DNA from 2 places in the Streptomyces sp. NPDC046876 genome. Region 2 is predicted to be linked to the other one. Evidence: riboswitches for the same ligand, from Rfam matches in the RefSeq annotation. Region 2 holds a riboswitch; the other holds the start of a gene.
The links. A riboswitch is a leader RNA that binds a small molecule or an ion and turns the genes downstream of it on or off. The one in region 2 is predicted to bind glycine.

Region 1 (3,396 bases), on a different contig from region 2:
GGACGAGCTGGCGGCGCGCCGCAACCGGGCCGGCTGACCTCCCGGGGAGCCGGCCACCCGTACCGGGCCACCGCATTGTCAGTGGCGTAAGGCAGCATCGGGGCCGTGAGAGCCGCGCCGACCATCCTCCACCTGGACATGGACGCCTTCTACGCCTCCGTGGAGCAGGCGTCGAAGCCGAGCCTGCGCGGAAAGGCCGTGATCGTCGGCGGGCTCGGGCCGCGCGGGGTCGTCGCCACCGCCTCGTACGAGGCCCGGCGCTTCGGGGTGCACTCGGCGATGCCGATGGCCCAGGCCAGGCGGATGTGCCCGAACGGCGCCTACCTGTTCCCCCGCTTCACCCTGTACCGGGCGGTCAGCGACGTGGTCATGGGCATGCTGCGGGAGCTGTCCCCGCTGGTGGAGCCGCTCAGCCTGGACGAGGCCTTCGTGGACCTCGAAGCCGGCGGGGTGGCCCGGGACGCCGAATCGGCGCTGGCCACCGGGCAGCGGCTGCGGGCGGACATCCTCGCGGCGACCGGCCTGAGCGGCTCGGTGGGGCTGGCGGGGTCGAAGATGCTGGCCAAGGTGGCGTCCGAGGAGGCCAAGCCGAACGGGCTGCTGCTGATCGAGCCGGGCACCGAGCGGGAGCTCCTCGCCCCGATGTCGGTGCGGACGCTTCCGGGGGTGGGGCCGGCCACCGGGGAGCACCTGCGGCGTGCCGGGATCACGACGGTCGGGGAGCTGGCCGAGGCCGGCGAGGACGAGCTGGTCCGGATGGTCGGGCGGGCTCACGGGGTCGGGCTGTACCGGATGGCCCTGGGGCTCGACGACCGGCCGGTGGTCGCCGAGCGGGACGCGAAATCGGTGTCGGTGGAGGACACCTTCGACGTGGACCTGCACGACCGGGTGCGGATCCGGGGCGAGGTGCAGCGGCTCGCCGACCGGTGCGTGCAGCGGCTGCGGGCCTCCGGGCACTCCGGGCGGACGATCGTGCTGAAGGTCCGGCGCTACGACTTCTCCACGCTGACCCGCTCCGAGACGCTGCGCGGCCCGACCGACGACCCGGCGGTGGTGCGGGAGGCCGCGGGGCGGCTGCTGGAGGCCGTGGACACCACCGGCGGGGTGCGGCTGCTGGGCGTCGGCGTGACCGGCCTGGCGGACTACACGCAGGAGGACCTGTTCGCCCAGTCCCTGGCCGCCGGGGAACCGGCCGCGGAAGGGGAGCCTGCCGGGTCCACAGGGGCTCAGGAGGCGGAGGAGGCCCCTGGGGTGCCCGGGGCGTCCGGGGCCCCGGAGCCGGCCCGTGAGCGGCACTGGGCGGCCGGCAGCGACGTACGGCACACGGTGTACGGGCCGGGATGGGTGCAGGGCAGCGGGGTCGGGCGGGTGACCGTGCGGTTCGAGCAGCCCGGATCGGAGCCGGGCCGGGTCCGCACCTTCCTGGTGGACGACCCCGAGCTGGAGCCGTCCGATCCGCTGCCGCTGGTCGGGGCACCGGCTTCGGCTCCGGCCCCGGCTCCGGCGGGGCCCTAGTCCTCCTCGCGCTCGCTCTTCGCCACGTGGCCGAAATCACTGTGGAAGTCGGAGGGGAGGGAGACGTCCAGTCCGTAGTGGTGGTAGAGCTGCAGCTCCTGCTCGGGGGAGAGGTGGCGGCCCACACCGAAGTCGGGGGCGTCCCTGATCAGGGAGCGCTCGAACGGGACCCGCAGGGTGTCGCCGACCACCTCGCTCGGTTCCAGGGGAACGAAGGCGTCCCGGCTGAACAGGCCGGTCCGGACGGCGGCCCATTCCGGCACGCCCGTGGCGTCGTCGAGGTAGACCTCGTCGACGGTCCCGATCTTGGTGCCGTTGCGGTCGAACGCCTTGCGGCCGATCAGGCTGCGCGGATCGATGTCGGTCTGCACGGTCCCTCCACGTGGTCGCAGCTCCCCGGTAATGACTACAAAAGGGCATATCCGGGGAGGGGGCCACTCGAGGGAGGTCCAGGAACCTCGCTGGTAGGCTGGGTGTCGGCTGCTGACCCTGTGCGGGAGAGTCCTCCACCCAGTTCGACGGAGGCGCCGAAGGAGCAACTCCTCCCCGGAATCTCTCAGGCATACGTACCGCACGGACGAGGCCACTCTGGAAAGCAGGTGCGGGTACCGGGCGCGCAGTACCGGTTCCGCTCCTCACCGACGGTGAAAGCCGGATCCTTCGGGTGACCCCCGCAGGACCCGGTGAAGCTCTCAGGTTGAGATGACAGAGGGGGAGGCCGTCCGGGCGCCCGCGCCGTGGTGCCCCTCGCAGGTCGTACGACCCAGGAGGCCTCCGTACATGACCGCCAACCGCATTCCGCTCTCCCAGCTGGAGCGAGGCATTCCCTTCGAGCAGCGCCACATCGGCCCGGACGCCGAGGCGCAGGCGAAGATGCTCGCCCACGTGGGCTACGGCTCGCTGGACGAACTGACCGCCGCCGCGGTGCCGGATGTGATCAAGAGCGCCGAGGCACTGAACCTGCCCGAGGCGCGGACCGAGGCCGAGGTGCTGGCCGAGCTGCGCCGTCTCGCCGGCCGCAACCAGGTCCTCACCCCGATGATCGGTCTCGGCTACTACGGGACCTTCACCCCGCCGGTGATCCTGCGCAACGTCATGGAGAACCCGGCCTGGTACACCGCGTACACGCCGTACCAGCCCGAGATCTCGCAGGGCCGCCTCGAGGCGCTGCTCAACTTCCAGACCGTCGTCGCGGACCTGACGGGCCTGCCGACCTCCGGCGCCTCCCTGCTCGACGAGGGCACCGCGGCCGCCGAGGCCATGACCCTGGCCCGCCGCGTGGGCAAGGCCAAGGGCAACGTCTTCCTCGTGGACGCCGACGCCCTGCCGCAGACGATCGCCGTGATCGAGACCCGCGCCGAGCCGATCGGCATCGAGGTCGTCGTCGCCGACCTGTCCGCGGGCATCCCCGCCGAGATCGCCGAGCGCGGTGTCTACGGCGTCCTGATCCAGTACCCCGGCGCCTCCGGTGCCGTCCGGGACATCAAGCCGGTCATCGACCAGGCGCACGGGCTCGGCGCGATCGTCGCCGTCGCCGCCGACCTGCTCGCCCTGACCCTGCTCGCCTCCCCGGGCTCCCTCGGCGCCGACATCGCCGTCGGCACCACGCAGCGCTTCGGCGTCCCGATGGGCTTCGGCGGTCCGCACGCCGGGTACATGGCCGTCCAGGACAAGCACGCCCGCTCGCTGCCCGGCCGCCTCGTCGGCGTCTCCGTCGACGCGGACGGCAACAAGGCGTACCGTCTCGCGCTGCAGACGCGCGAGCAGCACATCCGTCGCGAGAAGGCCACCAGCAACATCTGTACCGCGCAGGTGCTGCTCGCCGTCATGGCCGGCATGTACGCCGTCTACCACGGCCCGGACGGCCTGCGCTCGATCGCC
Region 2 (3,396 bases):
CCGTCGAGCTCGGTCCGGCCGACCCGGCACAGCTGGGCGACGGCGGCCGGGGGCAGCGGGACGCCGACGGCGCCCTCGGGGTTCACGGCGATGCCGAGCTGCGGGGGCAGTCCGCGGGCGAACTCCACGGCCGGGGCGACGGCGAAGTCCATGCCGGGGCCGACGCAGGCGCGGAACTGGCTCTCGGAGCTGTAGACGGGGACGTACGGCGCGCCGCCGATCTCCATGGTGGGCAGGGTCAGGGACGCGCTGTCCGGGCCCCCGCCGCCCGGCAGCGGCACCCACACGCTGCTGCGGCCGAGCGCCTCGACGATCCGCGCGCCGGCCTCCGGCACGCCCAGGGCCGCCCCGAGCACCTGCTCCAGCTCGTTCTCCGGCCACCCGCCGCCCTGCATGCCCGCCTCCGCTTCCCGTTCCCGCACGTGGTGTCGCCCGAAGGGTAGCCCCCCGCGCGGCACCCGCCGTCCCGCCCCCGGCCGCGGGCTGCGGATCCGCGTTCAGGCGGCGCCGCGCGGGTCGGGGCGGAAGGCTATGCGGTCCAGGCGGGCGGCCGCCGCACGGTCGAGCAGCACCACCGAGGCGCAGCCCGCCGGGAGGGGGCCCGTCTCCGCGGCCCGCAGCAGGCGGTCCACCGCCGCGCGGTGGCGGGAGAAGGCGTACGAGGAGACCCCGCGGCCGCGGGCCTCCTGCCCGGCCAGGGCCTCCTCGGGGGACGTGTCCAGCAGCAGCAGGTGCAGGGCCCGGCCGCGGCGCCGGGCGGTCGCGGCCAGCAGGGCGCGCACCCAGCTCTGGGTGCCGCAGTCGTGGACGACCACCGAGGCTCCGGTGCGCAGGACCCGCCACAGCCCCCAGTAGTGCGCGATCCGCACCAGCGGCCGGTACGCGGCGTAGGGCAGGGCCGCGGGCACCCGCCGCTCCCAGCGCTCGCGCACGTCCTGCGAGTCGATCCCGCCCCCTCGCGCGGCCCGCTTGATCAGGGTGCTCTTCCCGCCGCCGGGCAGGCCGGAGACCACGACGATGTCCCCCTCGGCGAAGCCGAGCCACTGCGGTCCGCGCACGCCCCGCCCCCGCAGGTCGCGCACGGGCCCGCCGGCGGCGGCGGGACGGGCTGCCCGCCGCGGCTGCGCGGGCAGCCCGTCCACGGCGCCGGCCCTGGCCCCGCCCGTCGCCAGCGCTCCGAATCTCCGCACGGTGATCGCCTCCCCCCGAATGCGGGTCACAGGACCCCTTGCCCACTGAATGTAAAGAGACGGTAATCCGGCGGCCCCGGTTGCGGCCGGGCCGTCCGACCACCGGGACGGGCGTACGCACGCGGCCGCAGGCACACGACCAGACGAACGCGGCCGTACAAACACGGCCGTACCGCGAATCACACAGTCTTTCGGGGCCGCCCGCCCGATTCCCGGCAGGGCGTGCAATGATGTGCGCCATCTGGACCAACTGCATACCGGCCGCTTGAATCCGCGCGGGAGAGTCCCGGCAGGCCCCACGGCCTCGCCCGGGCGCCGAAGGAGCAAGTACCTCCCTTGAATCTCTCAGGCCCCGTACCGCGTGGATGAGGCAGATCTGAAAAGCGAGCCGCTCCCCCTCCGCCGCGGGCGGAAAGGGGTGTGCTCCACCCAAGGTGCAAGTCGGTGTTCCCCCGGAACTCTCGGCGAACCTCTCAGGTTCCGATGACAGATGGGGAGGAACGTCCTCGTCATGTCATGCCCTGGGACCCGGGAGCCACACCCATGAGCACTGCACCCCGCCTGACCGCACTCGATGCGCTGCACCGTTCGCTCGGTGCGACCATGACCGACTTCGCGGGCTGGGACATGCCGCTGCGGTACGGCAGCGAGCGCGACGAACACAACGCCGTGCGCACCAAGGCCGGCCTCTTCGACCTGTCCCACATGGGCGAGATCACCCTGACCGGCCCCGAGGCCGTCAAGGCCCTCGACTACGCGCTGGTCGGCAACATCTCCACCGTCGGCGTGGGCCGCGCCCGCTACACGCACATCTGCCAGGAGGACGGCGGCATCCTCGACGACCTGATCGTCTACCGCCTGGCCGACACCGAGTACATGGTGGTCGCCAACGCCTCCAACGCCCAGGTCGTCCTGGACGCCCTGACCGAGCGCGCCGCCGGCTTCGACACCGAGGTCCGCGACGACCGCGACGCGTACGCGCTGATCGCGGTGCAGGGCCCGGAGTCCCCCGCCATCCTGGCCTCCCTCACCGACGCCGACCTGGACGGGCTGAAGTACTACGCCGGCCTGCCGGGTACGGTCGCCGGCGTCCCGGCGCTGATCGCCCGGACCGGCTACACCGGCGAGGACGGCTTCGAGCTGTTCGTCTCCCCCGAGCACGCCGTGGAGCTGTGGCAGGCGCTGACCAAGGCCGGCGAGGGCGCCGGCCTGGTCCCGTGCGGCCTGTCCTGCCGCGACACCCTGCGCCTGGAGGCGGGCATGCCGCTGTACGGGCACGAGCTGACCACCGACCTGACCCCGTTCGACGCGGGTCTGGGCCGGGTCGTGAAGTTCGAGAAGGAGGGCGACTTCGTGGGCCGCGCCGCCCTGGAGGCCGCCGCCGAGCGGGCCGCCACGAAGGCCCCGCGCAAGCTCGTCGGCCTGGTCGCCGAGGGCCGCCGCGTCCCGCGCGCCGGGTTCCCGGTCGTGGCGGGCGGCGAGGTGATCGGCGAGGTCACCTCCGGCGCCCCGTCCCCGACGCTCGGCAAGCCGATCGCGATGGCGTACGTCGACGCGGCACACGCCGAACCCGGCACCTCCGGCGTCGGCGTGGACATTCGCGGTACGCATGAGCCGTACGAGGTCGTCGCCCTGCCGTTCTACAAGCGGCAGAAGTAACCCTCGTCCGCCGGCCGAGCCGTCTCGGTACGCAAGACCACTGTTCGTTCGCACTCCCCCGCATCCAGGAGAATCAGGCCATGAGCAACCCCCAGCAGCTGCGTTACAGCAAGGAGCACGAGTGGCTGTCGGCCGCCGAGAACGGCGTCGCGACGGTCGGCATCACGGAGTTCGCGGCCAACGCGCTCGGTGACGTCGTCTACGCCCAGCTCCCCGAGGTCGGCGACACGGTGACCGCGGGCGAGACCTGCGGCGAGCTGGAGTCGACCAAGTCGGTCAGCGACCTGTACTCCCCCGTCACCGGCGAGGTCGTCGAGTCCAACCAGGACGTCGTGGAGGACCCGGCGCTCGTGAACACCGCTCCGTTCGAGGGCGGCTGGCTGTTCAAGGTACGCGTCACGGAGGAGCCGGCCGACCTGCTCTCCGCGACGGAGTACGACGCGCTCACCGCCGGAAACTGACCCACAGGGGATCGAGATGTCCGTTCTGAACACCCCTCTCCACGAGCTTGACCCGGACGTCGCCGCCGCCGTCGACGCCGAGCTCG

Region 1: linked by a shared signal. The riboswitch ahead of gcvP (aminomethyl-transferring glycine dehydrogenase) and the one ahead of gcvT (glycine cleavage system aminomethyltransferase GcvT) in region 2 are both predicted to bind glycine.

The regions. Positions count from the first base shown of each region.
Region 1 covers NZ_JBEYXK010000139.1:1,886-5,281, reverse strand. The annotation lists gene ABZ924_RS35615 (MerR family transcriptional regulator) at 1-37, shown strand, start outside; gene ABZ924_RS35610 (DNA polymerase IV) at 106-1,515, shown strand; gene ABZ924_RS35605 (PRC-barrel domain-containing protein) at 1,512-1,886, opposite strand; glycine riboswitch at 2,000-2,097, shown strand; gene gcvP (aminomethyl-transferring glycine dehydrogenase) at 2,296-3,396, shown strand, end outside.
Region 2 covers NZ_JBEYXK010000019.1:23,359-26,754, forward strand. The annotation lists gene ABZ924_RS13850 (enhanced serine sensitivity protein SseB) at 1-395, opposite strand, end outside; gene ABZ924_RS13855 (AAA family ATPase) at 498-1,142, opposite strand; glycine riboswitch at 1,457-1,560, shown strand; gene gcvT (glycine cleavage system aminomethyltransferase GcvT) at 1,734-2,849, shown strand; gene gcvH (glycine cleavage system protein GcvH) at 2,930-3,310, shown strand; gene glyA (serine hydroxymethyltransferase) at 3,327-3,396, shown strand, end outside.